3 regions of the Brevibacillus sp. B_LB10_24 genome follow, and region 2 is predicted to be linked to each of the others. Evidence: riboswitches for the same ligand, from Rfam matches in the RefSeq annotation. Region 2 holds a riboswitch; each other region holds the start of a gene.
The links. Region 2 has a riboswitch for S-adenosylmethionine ahead of ACI7RC_RS08120 (aminotransferase class I/II-fold pyridoxal phosphate-dependent enzyme). Riboswitches for the same ligand answer to the same signal wherever they lie in the genome.
Positions count from the first base shown of each region.

Region 1: linked by a shared signal. The riboswitch ahead of ACI7RC_RS17520 (homocysteine synthase) and the one ahead of ACI7RC_RS08120 (aminotransferase class I/II-fold pyridoxal phosphate-dependent enzyme) in region 2 are both predicted to bind S-adenosylmethionine.
Region 3: linked by a shared signal. The riboswitch ahead of ACI7RC_RS17410 (methionine ABC transporter ATP-binding protein) and the one ahead of ACI7RC_RS08120 (aminotransferase class I/II-fold pyridoxal phosphate-dependent enzyme) in region 2 are both predicted to bind S-adenosylmethionine.

Region 1 covers NZ_JBJQOQ010000020.1:31,947-36,226, reverse strand. The annotation lists gene ACI7RC_RS17525 (hypothetical protein) at 1-745, shown strand, start outside; gene ACI7RC_RS17520 (homocysteine synthase) at 803-2,089, opposite strand; SAM riboswitch class I at 2,180-2,288, opposite strand; gene ACI7RC_RS17515 (cytochrome ubiquinol oxidase subunit I) at 2,491-3,828, shown strand; gene ACI7RC_RS17510 (cytochrome d ubiquinol oxidase subunit II) at 3,845-4,280, shown strand, end outside.
Region 2 covers NZ_JBJQOQ010000006.1:99,023-103,302, forward strand. The annotation lists gene ACI7RC_RS08115 (aminotransferase class I/II-fold pyridoxal phosphate-dependent enzyme) at 237-1,400, opposite strand; gene ACI7RC_RS08120 (aminotransferase class I/II-fold pyridoxal phosphate-dependent enzyme) at 1,397-2,560, opposite strand; SAM riboswitch class I at 2,664-2,779, opposite strand; gene ACI7RC_RS08125 (M28 family metallopeptidase) at 2,868-4,280, opposite strand, start outside.
Region 3 covers NZ_JBJQOQ010000020.1:6,177-10,456, reverse strand. The annotation lists gene ACI7RC_RS17425 (calcium-translocating P-type ATPase, SERCA-type) at 1-104, shown strand, start outside; gene ACI7RC_RS17420 (hypothetical protein) at 175-426, shown strand; gene ACI7RC_RS17415 (LCP family protein) at 636-1,541, shown strand; SAM riboswitch class I at 1,640-1,754, shown strand; gene ACI7RC_RS17410 (methionine ABC transporter ATP-binding protein) at 1,827-2,840, shown strand; gene ACI7RC_RS17405 (methionine ABC transporter permease) at 2,844-3,518, shown strand; gene ACI7RC_RS17400 (MetQ/NlpA family ABC transporter substrate-binding protein) at 3,558-4,280, shown strand, end outside.

The DNA.
Region 1 (4,280 bases), on a different contig from region 2:
AGCCGTTTATTTGCCATTCGGGGAGACAAGCGCGACACCTGCGGAATACCGGATAGACATTTCAACGAATCCGGGGAACGGCTTTTTAAGCGTAAAGGATCTAAAACCCGGGGACAGTGTAAAGTCAACCATTCATGTGAACAACGACAGCAATACGGAATTTGCCTATACGGTAACCGCTAACTGGGAAAATGGTTCAAAGGCGCTTTATAACCTGTTGCAGTTGACGATAGCTGATCAGTCCGGCATACGTTATCAAGGATTATTGACAGATTTGAAACAGCTGCCAATTGGTGAAATTGACGTGTTTAAAAGCGATTCACTCGTTTTCACTGCCACACTTCCTGCCGAGATGGGAAATGAATATCAAGGGCTAATGACAAAGGCAGCGTTGGTTTTTCAGGCTGAACCATTATTGCCGAAAGAGAACCTGTTCTTGCCGCCGTTTGGAAACGATCAGTTTAGTCACCAACAGGGTTCGACCACACCAATTTCTTTTTCTGTGAACGGAACCAACATCATGTTAAAGGTAACAGGACCTGCGGAGGGAGAACAGACGCAAACATATCTCTTTCAGTTAAACGATGGAACGCTGAAAAAGGAAGGGAATTACTACAAGGCAGAATTTAGCGGTTCATATCCGGCGGGAGAGTATGCAGCGGTCATCTATGATGGGGACAGGGTTCTGGGTAAAAAAACTTTTCGAGTGGCGGCAAAGGGGAGCCGCTCGAACACAGGAAAGTGAAAACAGTCCGTTTAACCATTGTCGGTTAGACGGACTGTTTTTACGAGTAAGCGTTCTTTACCTTACTGCCGTCTTCAAAGCCTGATCCAGATCAGCCAGGATGTCCTCAATCGCCTCTGTGCCGATCGACAAGCGGATCATCTCGGGCAATACTCCGGATTGGCGCTGTTCTTCTTCCGTGAGCTGTTGATGGGTAGTGCTGGCCGGATGGATGATTAGCGACTTGGAATCACCGACGTTGGCCAGGTGGGAGAACAGCTTGACAGATTCGATCAGCTTGCTGCCCTGGGCAACTCCGCCCTTGATCCCGAACGTCAGGATGGCTCCTTGTCCTTTCGGCAGGTATTTCCTCGCCAGTTGATGCTGTGAGTCTGTCTCCAGACCAGGGTAATTCACCCAGCTGACCAGCGGGTGGTCGGAGAGGAACTTGGCTACCGCCAGCGCGTTTTGGCTGTGCCGCTCCATCCGCAGGTGCAGGGTTTCCAGACCTTGCAGGAACAGGAAGGAGTTGAACGGCGAAAGCGTTGCGCCAATGTCGCGCTGAAGCTGGACGCGGGCTTTGATGATGTAGGCCAGATTGCCGACTGCTTCCGTATAGACGACGCCGTGATAGCTTGGGTCGGGAGTGGTCAAGCCGGGAAACTTTCCGTTATTCCAATCAAACTTGCCGGAGTCGACGATGATGCCTCCGATGGATGTGCCGTGTCCGCCGATAAACTTTGTCGTGGAATGGACGACGATGTCAGCGCCGTGTTCAAATGGCCGGCAGAGGATCGGAGAAGCAAATGTGTTGTCGACGATCAGCGGGATTCCGTGCTCGTGGGCGATCTTGGCGATGGCTTCCAGATCAGCGACGTCGATCCGGGGGTTGCCGATCGTTTCGCAGAACAGGGCTTTGGTTTTCTCGTTGATCTTGGCCCGGAAGTTCTCAGGGTTGGATTGATCGACAAAGTGGAATTTTACCCCCATCTTCGGCAGCGTGTGGGCAAACAGGTTGTAAGTTCCGCCGTATAAGCTGCTGGATGAAACGATCTCGTCGCCTGCCCCGGCGATGTTGAGGATCGAAAACGTGATGGCAGCCTGGCCGGAAGCGGTAGCCAGCGCTCCCACGCCCCCTTCGAGCAGGGCGACACGCTTTTCAAACACATCTTGTGTCGGATTCATGATGCGTGTGTAGATGTTGCCAAACTCTTTTAAAGCGAACAGGTTGGCGGCATGCTCCGCATCGCGAAATACGTATGATGAGGTCTGATAGATAGGGACAGCCAGCGAACCGGTAGTAGGATCGGCCTCTTGTCCGCCGTGCAGGGCGATAGTTTCCAATTTCCACTCTTGATCAGCCATTTTGCATCTCTCCTGTTTTCACTATTTTTAAAGGAAGAAGAAAAGCCTTCTTCTGAGGGGAAGAAGGCTCGTTACACAATTGTGTCACCGGTTTCATCTCTCAGAATCAGCAGATTCTGCAGGAATTAGCACCTTGCACATTATCTGTGCCGGTTGCCGGGTTTCATCGGGCCAGTCCCTCCACCTCTCTTGATGAGGATATGTAGTTGTTTCTCGTATTGTAAAAGATAGAAGAGATAATTGTCAACCAGTTTCGAAAACTTTTTCGCAGACGAACGGTGTTGCAAATCTGTAATGAATTCGCCGTCCGTTGTTCACAACCTCTTCCATTCGCTGCCACATTTTGGCGTAAAGTAATAGTAAGGGCAACAATGATCTGCCTGCGGAAGGGAGAGACAGATATGGAACTGGATAATACCATGCTCGCCCGTATCCTGACGTCGTTAACACTGGGCTTTCACATCATCTTTGCTGCTTTAGGGGTGGGCATTCCCGTCGCCATCTCGATTGCGGAATGGATTGGCATCCGCAAGAAAAATCCGCTTTACCTGGTCATGGCCAAGCGTTGGCTGAGAGGCTTTACCGTCACCGTGGCGGTCGGAGTCGTGACAGGTACCTGCATCGGGCTGCAGCTCAGCTTGTTGTGGCCAAGCTTTATGAAGATAGCAGGCGAGGCGATTTCCCTGCCGTTGTTTTTAGAGACATTTGCCTTCTTTTTTGAAGCGATTTTTTTAGGGATTTATCTCTACACCTGGGATCGGTTTAAGAACCCGTACGTACACTGGCTCTTCTCTATCCCGGTGATCATCGGTTCTACGGCGTCCGCCTTTTTCATCATGACGGTAAACGCCTTTATGAATGCACCGCAAGGCTTTACGCTGGCCGACGGGAAGATCGTCGACATCCAGCCGCTCGTCGCGATGTTTAACCCGGCGACGCCTTCGAAAGCGGGGCACATGATTCTGTCCGCCTACGCCGCGTCCGCCTTTGCCTTGGCAGCCATTGCCGCCTATTCGTTGCTCAAAAGGGGGAGAGATCACGAGTACTACCGCAAATCGCTTCATTTTACGGTGGTGCTGGCCTTGATCTTCTCTGTCGGAACAGCGGTCTGGGGTGATATCGCCGGGAAGTACCTGGCCAAACACCAGCCGGAAAAACTGGCGGCAGCCGAATGGCATTTTGAAACCAAGCCGAATGCTGAGCTGATCTTTGGCGGTATGCTGGATAAAGAGACGAATGAAGTGAAGTATGCGATCAAGCTTCCCTATGCGCTGAGCATTCTGGCAACAGGGAATCCGACAGGGGAAGTGAAGGGGCTGAATGAAATTCCCGAGGAGTTGAGACCCCCGCTGTTTATTCACTACCTGTTTGATGGAATGGTGGCGATTGGCGGTTACCTGGTCATCGTCCCTCTGCTGTACATCTTTCTGCGCTGGAGAAAGAAGCCAAGCGCCGTTTCGCGGCCGATGCTGTGGGCGATTCTGCTTGGGGCACCGCTCTCTTTTCTGGCGATTGAGCTCGGCTGGATCTTTTCCGAAATCGGCCGGCAGCCGTGGATCCTGTACGGCTATATGAAGACACAGCACGCCGCGACGACAGCGGACAACGTCGGCGAGATGCTGGTCCTGTTCGGCTGCTTGTACCTCTTCTTAGGGATTGTCTGTACATTAGTCTTGCGGAGAATGTTTAAAAAGAACCCGGTCGAACACGACCTGGCCAGAGCACAAGAGAGGAATTGAAAGGAGGAGAAGCAACATGCTGGAAATGCTGGGAATTACCGTGCTGTGGACCTTTTTGTACGGCTATATCATCGTCGCGTCCATCGATTTTGGCGCCGGCTTCTTCTCCTTTTACAGCAAAATGCGCCGGCAGGATCACCTCATCAATGGGGTGATCGAACGCTATCTGTCGCCCGTATGGGAAGTGACCAATGTCTTTTTGATCTTTTTCGTGGTCGGCTTGATCGGTTTTTTTCCTGATACCGCCTACTACTACGGTACGGCACTCCTGGTGCCGGGGAGCATCGCGCTCGTCCTGATTTCGCTGCGCGGATCGTTTTACGCCTTTGCCCACTATGGAGCGCGGGAGAACACGGTGTACCAGTTTGTCTACGGCGTGACAGGGCTGTTGATTCCCGCCTCGCTGGCAACGATATTGACGATCTCTGAAGGCGGGTTTATTTCGGTCGAGG
Region 2 (4,280 bases):
ACATAAGAATGTTCTTATCTTCATGAAAGTATCCGGCTTAAGGACATGAAGCCGCGCCGCCCCGTTGACTGACGGAGAAGAACCTGACTTTTCTATGTTCGTGATCCCCATATCTGCATTGAATTCGGTACGAAAAAGACGCAAGAACTGTGTTCAGCTCTTACGTCTTTTTTGTCCGTTATCTAATTCGCACCTCAGATCGGATCCCGCTGCGGCGAGGCAAAGCTCCTTTGCAATCAGCGCTTGGCTGCGGCGGGGTGGGCACAAGTGTCAAGCGCCTGCTGCAAATCCGCGATCAGGTCGTCGGTATCCTCCAGCCCTACCGAGAGGCGAATCAGACCGTCGGTGATGCCGCGGTGGAGCCGTTCCTCATGCGGCATGGCTGCGTGGGACATCAGCGCCGGATAGGAGAGAATGCTCTCGACCGCACCCAAGCTGACGGCGACCAGCGGCAGCCGGGCGGCGTCAAACAGCGCTTTGGCGTTTTGCCGGCTGCCTACGTCAAAGGAGAGGACGGCGCCGTGCCCTGAAGCCTGCCGGGACTGCAGCTCGTGCCCGGGATGATCGGGCAGCCCGGTGTAGTAGACCCGCTCTACTACGGGATGCCGGTCCAGCCACACTGCCAGTTTTCCCGCGCTTTGGGTGCTGGCGTCAAGCCGGGTCTTCAGCGTCTTGAGGCCGCGCATGACCAGCCAGCAGTCCTGTACGCCGAGAATGGCTCCGAATCCGTTTTGAATCGCGTAAAGCTGCTCCCCCAACTCTTCGTCCCTGGTCACCGCCAGTCCCGCGACGACGTCACTGTGGCCGCCGAGAAACTTGGTCGCACTGTGGATGACGATATCCGCCCCCAATTCCAGCGGGCGCTGGTAATACGGGGTGAGGAACGTGTTGTCGACGATCGTCAGCAGTCCGTGCTGCCGGGCCAGCTCAGTCATTAGCGCCAGGTCGGTCACTTTTAACGTCGGATTGGAGGGCGTCTCCAGGTAGAGCGCACGCGTATTGGGCCTGATCCCCGCGGCCACCCGTTCGGGATCTGTCGTATCGACGAAGCTCACCTCGATGCCGAGCCGGGACAAGACGCGGGACAATATGCGGTACGTTCCGCCGTAGACGTCTTCCGCGACCAGCAGGTGATCCCCCGCAGAAAACAGCAGGAAGACACTGGAGATCGCAGCCATGCCTGACGCGAAGGCGAAGCCCCTGGCGCCGCCTTCCAGGTGGGCGATGGCCTCTTCAAGCGCCTGCCGGGTCGGGTTGCCGGAGCGCCCGTAATCATACCTGCCCATCTGGTCGATGTCGGTCTGGTGGAATGTGGACGCCTGGTAAATCGGGATGCTGGATGCCCCAGTCTCCTGATCGATCGCATTGGTTCCGTGCAGCAGTCTTGTCGCAAAATTCATGCCCGAACTCCCCCTTTCACAATCGAAGCCTCCAGCGCCTGCGCCAGGTCCTCCGTCAGGTCATCCGGATGCTCAATCCCTACCGACAACCGCAGCAGCCGGTCGCAGACACCCACTTTTTCACGGACCTCTTCGGGGATATCGGCGTGCGTCTGGGTTGCCGGGTAGGTACAGAGCGACTCCACTCCGCCCAGGCTTTCCGCAAACGAGATCAGCTTCAAACTGCGCAAAAACTCAGGTACCTGTGCCGCGTGCTTGACGCGAAATGAGACCATGCCGCTAAAACCGCTCGCCTGCCGCAGCTGCACCTCATAGCTGGGGTGATCAGGCAGCCCCGGATAAAACACTTCGCTGATGCCCGGGTGGTTCTGCAGAAACCGGGCAACCGACAGGGCGTTCGCCTGATGCCGTTCCATCCGCAAAGCCAGTGTCTTTAACCCGCGGATCAGCAGCCAGCAGTCCTGGGGTCCCAACACGGCGCCTATCGAGTTGTGCAGGAACCGGACCTTTTCCGACAATTCCTGCCCTTTTGTAACGATCAGCCCTGCCAGTACGTCATTGTGTCCGCCCAGGTACTTGGTGGCGCTGTGGACGATCACATCCGCCCCCAGTTCCAACGGGCGCTGAAAATACGGAGTCATAAACGTGTTGTCCACGATGGTGAGCAGCTGATGCTCCTTCGCCACCCGGGCGATCGCGGCCAGGTCGGCCACCTGCATCAGCGGATTGGTCGGAGTCTCGACAAAAACGGCTTTCGTCTCAGGGCGGATCGCCAGTCTCACCTGTTCGATATCCCGCATGTCGGCATAGGTGAAGGAAACTCCGAAGCGGGTGAGAATTTGTTCGAACAAGCGATATGTACCTCCGTACAAATCAAGCGAGACGACGAGGTGTTCCCCTTGGGAAAACAGCCCCATCAGCGTCTGGATCGCCGCCATCCCGGAAGCGCAGGCGAACCCGGCGTCTCCTCCTTCCAGATCGGCAGCGGCTTCTTCCAGGACAGTGCGCGTCGGATTTGCCGTCCGCGTATAGTCAAAGCCGGTGCTCTCCCCCGGCGCCGGGTGCCGGTAAGCCGTCGCGTTGAATACGGGATAGCTGATCGCCCCTGTCGTCTCCTCCCTGCCTACTCCGATTTGAACCAGTCTGGTTTCCATGTTCATCTCCGTATGTCCCTCCTGTTATTTGACCCCGTCTCTCCCAATGAAAAAAACCTTCTTTCGTCAGAGCGAAGAAGGCTTTGGATACGTTGCCGTAAGCAAATCCTTCTCATCTCTCAGAGCTTTTTACGCTCTGCAGGAATTGGCACCGTATCTCCCCACTGTTGGGTGATTGGTTGCCGGGCATCATCGGGCCAGTCCCTCCGCCTCTCTTGATAAGAAGTTTGCTATTCAGTTTAAGTATTTCAATACTAGCGAATCTTTCTGCACTTTGTCAATACTCTTTTGGAACAGAGGTATTTCCGTCTTCTCATTCTTTTGCCGAGCGGGCGGTGTTCGCAGCTTTTGCCAGAACCTCTTTTAATTGGTCTGCCGCCTTTTGCATAGCCGCTTTATCGCCGGCTTGCAAGGCTTCCGCCAAAGCGGGCAAAGGCTGTGCTGCGTAACCTGTCGTCCGGCCGGGAGCCCAGATCTGGTGTTTGTACCAGGGACGGCCAGTCAATCCTTCCTCTCGAATCAGATCGCGCTCTTGCTTCAGCATGGCCTCATTGATCTTCTCCAGCTCTTTGCGGTCAGCCTCGCTGACGCCATCGGACAGCAATTGCCGGGCTCTCTGTTCCAGGGCCGCCGCTGCCGACTGCCACTCTTTGGCCTGGGCGATGGCGGGAGCCAGATCGACACCCAGTGTGCCTTCCTTGGCGAGACTCTCCAGCCGGCTCATCACATCTACCGCATAGTCGGAATAGCTGAACGGCAGCACGTCGGCATTTGCCAGGCGCAAGGCGGTAATCCCGATCAGTTGAGCGCCCGCCTTATGGTGCTCATAGCCTGGATCCGCAAAACGGGTCAAAGCATCCACATTGTCATAGGCACTGTGATAAAGGCCCCCTGACGAACCGAATCCCATATCGAGCGAGGGCACACCTACATGTTGAATAAAGGGGGTATAGTCCGAGCCGCTTCCCAAATCTCCAAGGGTCGGGGCTTTGCGTCCTGATCTGATATACCAGTCGTCAAAAATGCTCATATCGCTTCTTGGCTCGGTCACTTCCTTGGTTACCTCGTACACAAGCTGCTTTAGCGAAGGTACTGCCGAAGCCCCGAAAAACTGGCCGCCGATGCTGTCCATGTTGATATAGGCGACGGCATTTTCGGCAAGTTCTGCGCGATGCTCCTCCACCCACTCGGTGGAACCTAACAGGCCGTATTCTTCCCCGTCCCATCCTGCCAGAACAATTGTCCGGTCAGGCCTCCAGCCACTCTGATACATCTCGCCCAAAACGCGAGCAATCTCCATCGTCGTGCTCCAGCCAGACGTGTTGTCAGTCGATCCGTATACCCAAGTGTCGCGGTGGGCTCCGATCAACACGGTTTGATCAGGATACTTCGCCCCGGGAATCCGGACGACTATGTCGTTTACCGGGACGCGCTGATAATCGATGTCCAGGGAGATCCGGACTTTTGTCGGACCAGGTCCCAGCTTATAGGTGAAGGGCAGTCCACCCTGCCATGCCGCTGGAGCCTCGTCTCCTTGCATCGATTCGAGCAGCTTGCGCGCCTCTCCATACGATAGCGGCGTTGTGGGAATGGTCGGCAAGGATGAGGCCTCGGACGGGTCGATCCGCTTGGTGTCCGGTGTAGACGGCTCACCCGGCGTCAACGGGTCGCCCGGGTAGTCGAAAATGTACAGGATGCTGCCGCGCTGGATCGCATCGTCCGGTCT
Region 3 (4,280 bases), on a different contig from region 2:
TGGTGGCGGCAGGGGTGCCGACCTTTGTAGCCGGAATCGGGGGTGCGCTGCGGTCCAATTACGCGGACGCATCAACGGCAAAGCGGCAAGGCATGGCCCGTTGACGGAAACGAAGAGAAAACAAGGGGACGCGGCACTGCATTCGGCATAGGTTAGCACAAAGGAGGGGATGCGATGGAACTATTCGCATTCACGCTTGCGCTAGCTTGCTCGATCATCGCGTACTATCTGGAGCAGAAATGGTGGGTGACGCTGCTTCGCACGACAGACAAACTCGTATTCCTGGCTTGGAAGGCTTATCTGGACGAGGCCGGGATTGAATACAAGACGAGGATTTACAAGACGCTGAATGGAGACGCATTGCAAACCGTTTATTTGTTGAAGGTGCCGGCGCAGGATAAGCTGAAGAGCTCCTTATTCAAGTAAAGAAGCAGGATAAAAGTCATTTGGATACCTCAAAGGTATCTTTTTTTTCCTAAAATTATGGGTGTGTCATTTCAAACTCATATAGTATACTAAGTGGATAAAGTGACAAATTGCGACATATGATGCGGTCATGATGTGAGCGCCAAAAAAGACAGGTGGTACTTTTGAGACGAAAACTAAAACGCATATTTGCCGTGCTGCTTTTGGTGATGATAGCCATTGGGGGCTATTACGGATACAGCTTCTACACGTTTGCAAAAGATATTCAACAGCCCAACATTGTGAAAGACCCGGATTCGGGCAAGAAGCCGAATAAAGAGCAAATTCCTCTCTGGGGCGGGAAAGAACGCGTCAACATCCTGATGATGGGGGTTGATGCGAGGGACCGCAATGAAGTGCCGCGCTCCGACAGCATGCTGCTGGTCAGCATCGATCCTGTCGGCAAGACGTATGATATCTTTTCCATCCTGAGGGATACGTATGTCGACATACCCGGCTACGGAGAATCGCGGATCAATGCGGCGCTGGGACATGGCGGGCCGTCGCTGGCGATGGAGACGGTAAGCCAGTTTACGGGAATTCCCGTCAACTACTACGTGATTACCGACTTTGAAGGGTTTAAGAGTTTGATCGACGCCGTCGGCGGTGTCGATATCGATGTCGAGAAGAACATGTACTACCGGGATCCGGGAGACAAAGGGAAGTACGACATCAATCTGAAAAAGGGACTGCAGCATCTGGACGGGGACAAGGCGCTCCAGTATGCACGGTTCCGCCATGATGCGACGTCCGACTACACCCGGACGGAAAGACAGCGCAAACTGCTGACTGCCCTTGCCGATCAATTGCAGAGCGGCATGTCCGTCATCCAGCTGCCTAACATTTTGGAAAAGGTGAGTCCGTACGTCCAGACCAACCTGACGTCCATGGATATGATCAAACTGGCCGGCCTGTGCCTCACCTTACACAAAGCAGAAGCGGAAGGGTATCAGCTGCCCCAGCCGAATGCTTTCCAGGAAGTGAACCGCGGCGGTTCTGTGCTGCTGCCGTCGATCCCGGATGTGCAGGCTTTCGTTCGGGAGAAATTGCAGCATCAGTCGGCTGATCCTTCGTAGAGTCAGTGGAAAATAGATTTCCATTGACTTTTTCCGGGCATTTCGAATATAATCCATTTTGTATTTAAACGTGAATTCTTAACATGATAACGGAATTCTTCTTATCAAGAGAGGCGGAGGGACAGGCCCTATGAAGCCCGGCAGCCGGCCCATTCAACGGATGGGTGTCGCGGTGCCAATTCCTACAAGATGACGAATCTTGAGAGATGAGAAGGGGCGGATTTGCATACAACCCCTTTTTCATTTTGGAAAAAGGGGTTTTTTTCGTGACAGGAGGTGATGTGGTTGATTCGTTTAGAGAATCTTCACAAGGATTATAGAGTAGACGGAAAAATGGTGCCGGCGCTGCGCGGTATTGATCTTTCCATAAAAAAAGGCGAGATATACGGGGTCATCGGACACTCCGGCGCCGGAAAAAGCACACTGATTCGCTGCATCAATCTGTTGGAGAAGCCCACTTCCGGCCGCGTCCTGATAGATGGAGTCGAGCTTACTGCGCTGGACGACGGGAAACTGCAGCAGCAGCGGCGGCAGATTGGAATGATTTTCCAACACTTCAATTTGCTGTCATCCGCAACCGTGGCAGACAACATCGCTTTCCCGCTGAAGCTGGCAAAAACACCGAAGGCCGCAATCGAGCAGAAGGTGACTGATCTGTTGGCCCTCGTCGGACTGCAGGAGCATCGGAACAAATACCCATCCCAATTGTCCGGCGGGCAGAAACAGCGTGTGGGAATTGCCAGGGCACTGGCGAACGACCCCAAGGTGCTGCTCTGCGACGAAGCCACTTCGGCGCTCGATCCGCAAACGACGAATTCGATTCTCGCGCTTTTGCTGGATATCAACCGCAAACTGGGGATTACCGTCGTACTGATTACGCACGAAATGCACGTCATCCGGTCGATATGCGATCGGGTAGGAGTGATCGACGGGGGGAAGATCGTCGAGTCCGGCAAGGTGGTCGATGTCTTCCTGAAGCCGCAGCATCGCGTAACCAGAGAGTTTGTCGAGCAGGTTGCCGATTCTGTCGAGCTGAAAGAAGCAGTTTCCCACGAAAAGTCGGCGAATGACCGCACGATCATTCGCATCACCTTCTTGGGTGAACAGACCTATCAGCCGATTTTATTCCAAACGATGCAGGAGACGGGGACTTCCTTCAACATCCTGCAGGGAACGATATCCCGCATGAAAGAGACCCCGTACGGTCAGCTTGTCGTTGAGCTGGAAGGCGACGCCGAACGCGGCAGACGGACGATTGAATCGCTGCGAGGGCGCGGGCTTGAAGTGGAGGTGATCTAAAAAATGGAGCAGCTTTGGCAGTTATTGGCAGACATTGACTGGGAAGACATCAGCCAGGCGACGATTGACACCTTGGCCATGCTCGGCTTCTCCACACTGTTCACTGTCGTAATCGGCCTGCCGCTGGGCATTCTGCTGTTCCTCAGCTCGAAGGGGCAGCTGCTGCAAAACCGGTTTTTTTATGCCATTGTATCCTTTATCGTCAACGTCCTTCGTTCTGTTCCGTTTATCATCTTGATGATCCTTCTGATTCCTGTGACCAAGTTTATCGTGGGCACATCGCTGGGGGTAAAAGGCACCATACCGCCGTTGGTCATCGGAGCCGCGCCCTTTTTCGCCCGGCTCGTGGAGACCTCGCTGCGCGAAGTGGACCGCGGAGTGATCGAAGCGGCACAATCCATGGGAGCGTCCAACTGGCAGATCATCCGGAGGGTCCTGCTGCCGGAGTCGCGTCCCGGCCTGATCGCAGGAATCACGATCACAACTGTAACGCTGGTCTCCTACACGGCGATGTCAGGTGTGATTGGCGGCGGCGGACTGGGAGATTTGGCCATTCGCTTCGGTTATCAGAGGTTTCAAACAACCGTCATGATTGTCACTGTCGTAATTTTATTGGTGTTGGTTCAAATCCTGCAGATGCTGGGGGATCGACTGGTGATCCGTTTCAGCCGAAAGTAGGAGTCACAATATATAAATCCTTAAGGGGGAAAAGAAATCATGAAAAAATGGATCGTATCCGCGCTTGCTTTAACGCTGGCACTCTCGCTGTCCGCTTGCGGCAGCAAAAACGAATCTGCACCGGCCTCGAATGCCTCGTCTGGTGGCGATGCCGGAGGGGAAAAACAACAGGAGGTAACTCTGAAAGTAGGTGCTTCCCCGACCCCGCACGCGGAGATTCTGAAGTTTATCCAGCCGAAGCTGAAGGAAGAAGGCATCAATCTGGAGATCAAAGAGTTTACGGATTACGTCCAGCCTAATGTGCAGTTGGACGAAAAGCAGTTGGACGCGAACTACTTCCAACACCTCCCGTACCTGGAGCAGTTCAATAAAGACAAAAACATGGACCTTCAACCGGTCGTAGCTGTACACATCGAGCCGTTTGGCGCCTATTCGAAAAAATACAAGTCCCTGGACGAACTGCCGGAAGGCGCAACCATCGCTCTTCCCAACGATCCGACCAACAACGGACGCGCACTGGCTCTGTTGGAGAAAAACGGCGTAATCAAATTGAAAGAAGGCGTTGGCATTTCCGGAACGGCCAAAGACGTCGTGGAAAACAAGAAAAACGTCAAGTTTAAGGAAGTAGAAGCAGCCATGCTGCCGCGCGTCCTGGATGAAGTAGATCTGGCCCTGATCAACACCAACTACGCCCTGGAAGCCAATTTGAGCCCGACGAAAGACGCACTGGCAGTGGAAGACAAGGATTCTCCATATGCCAAC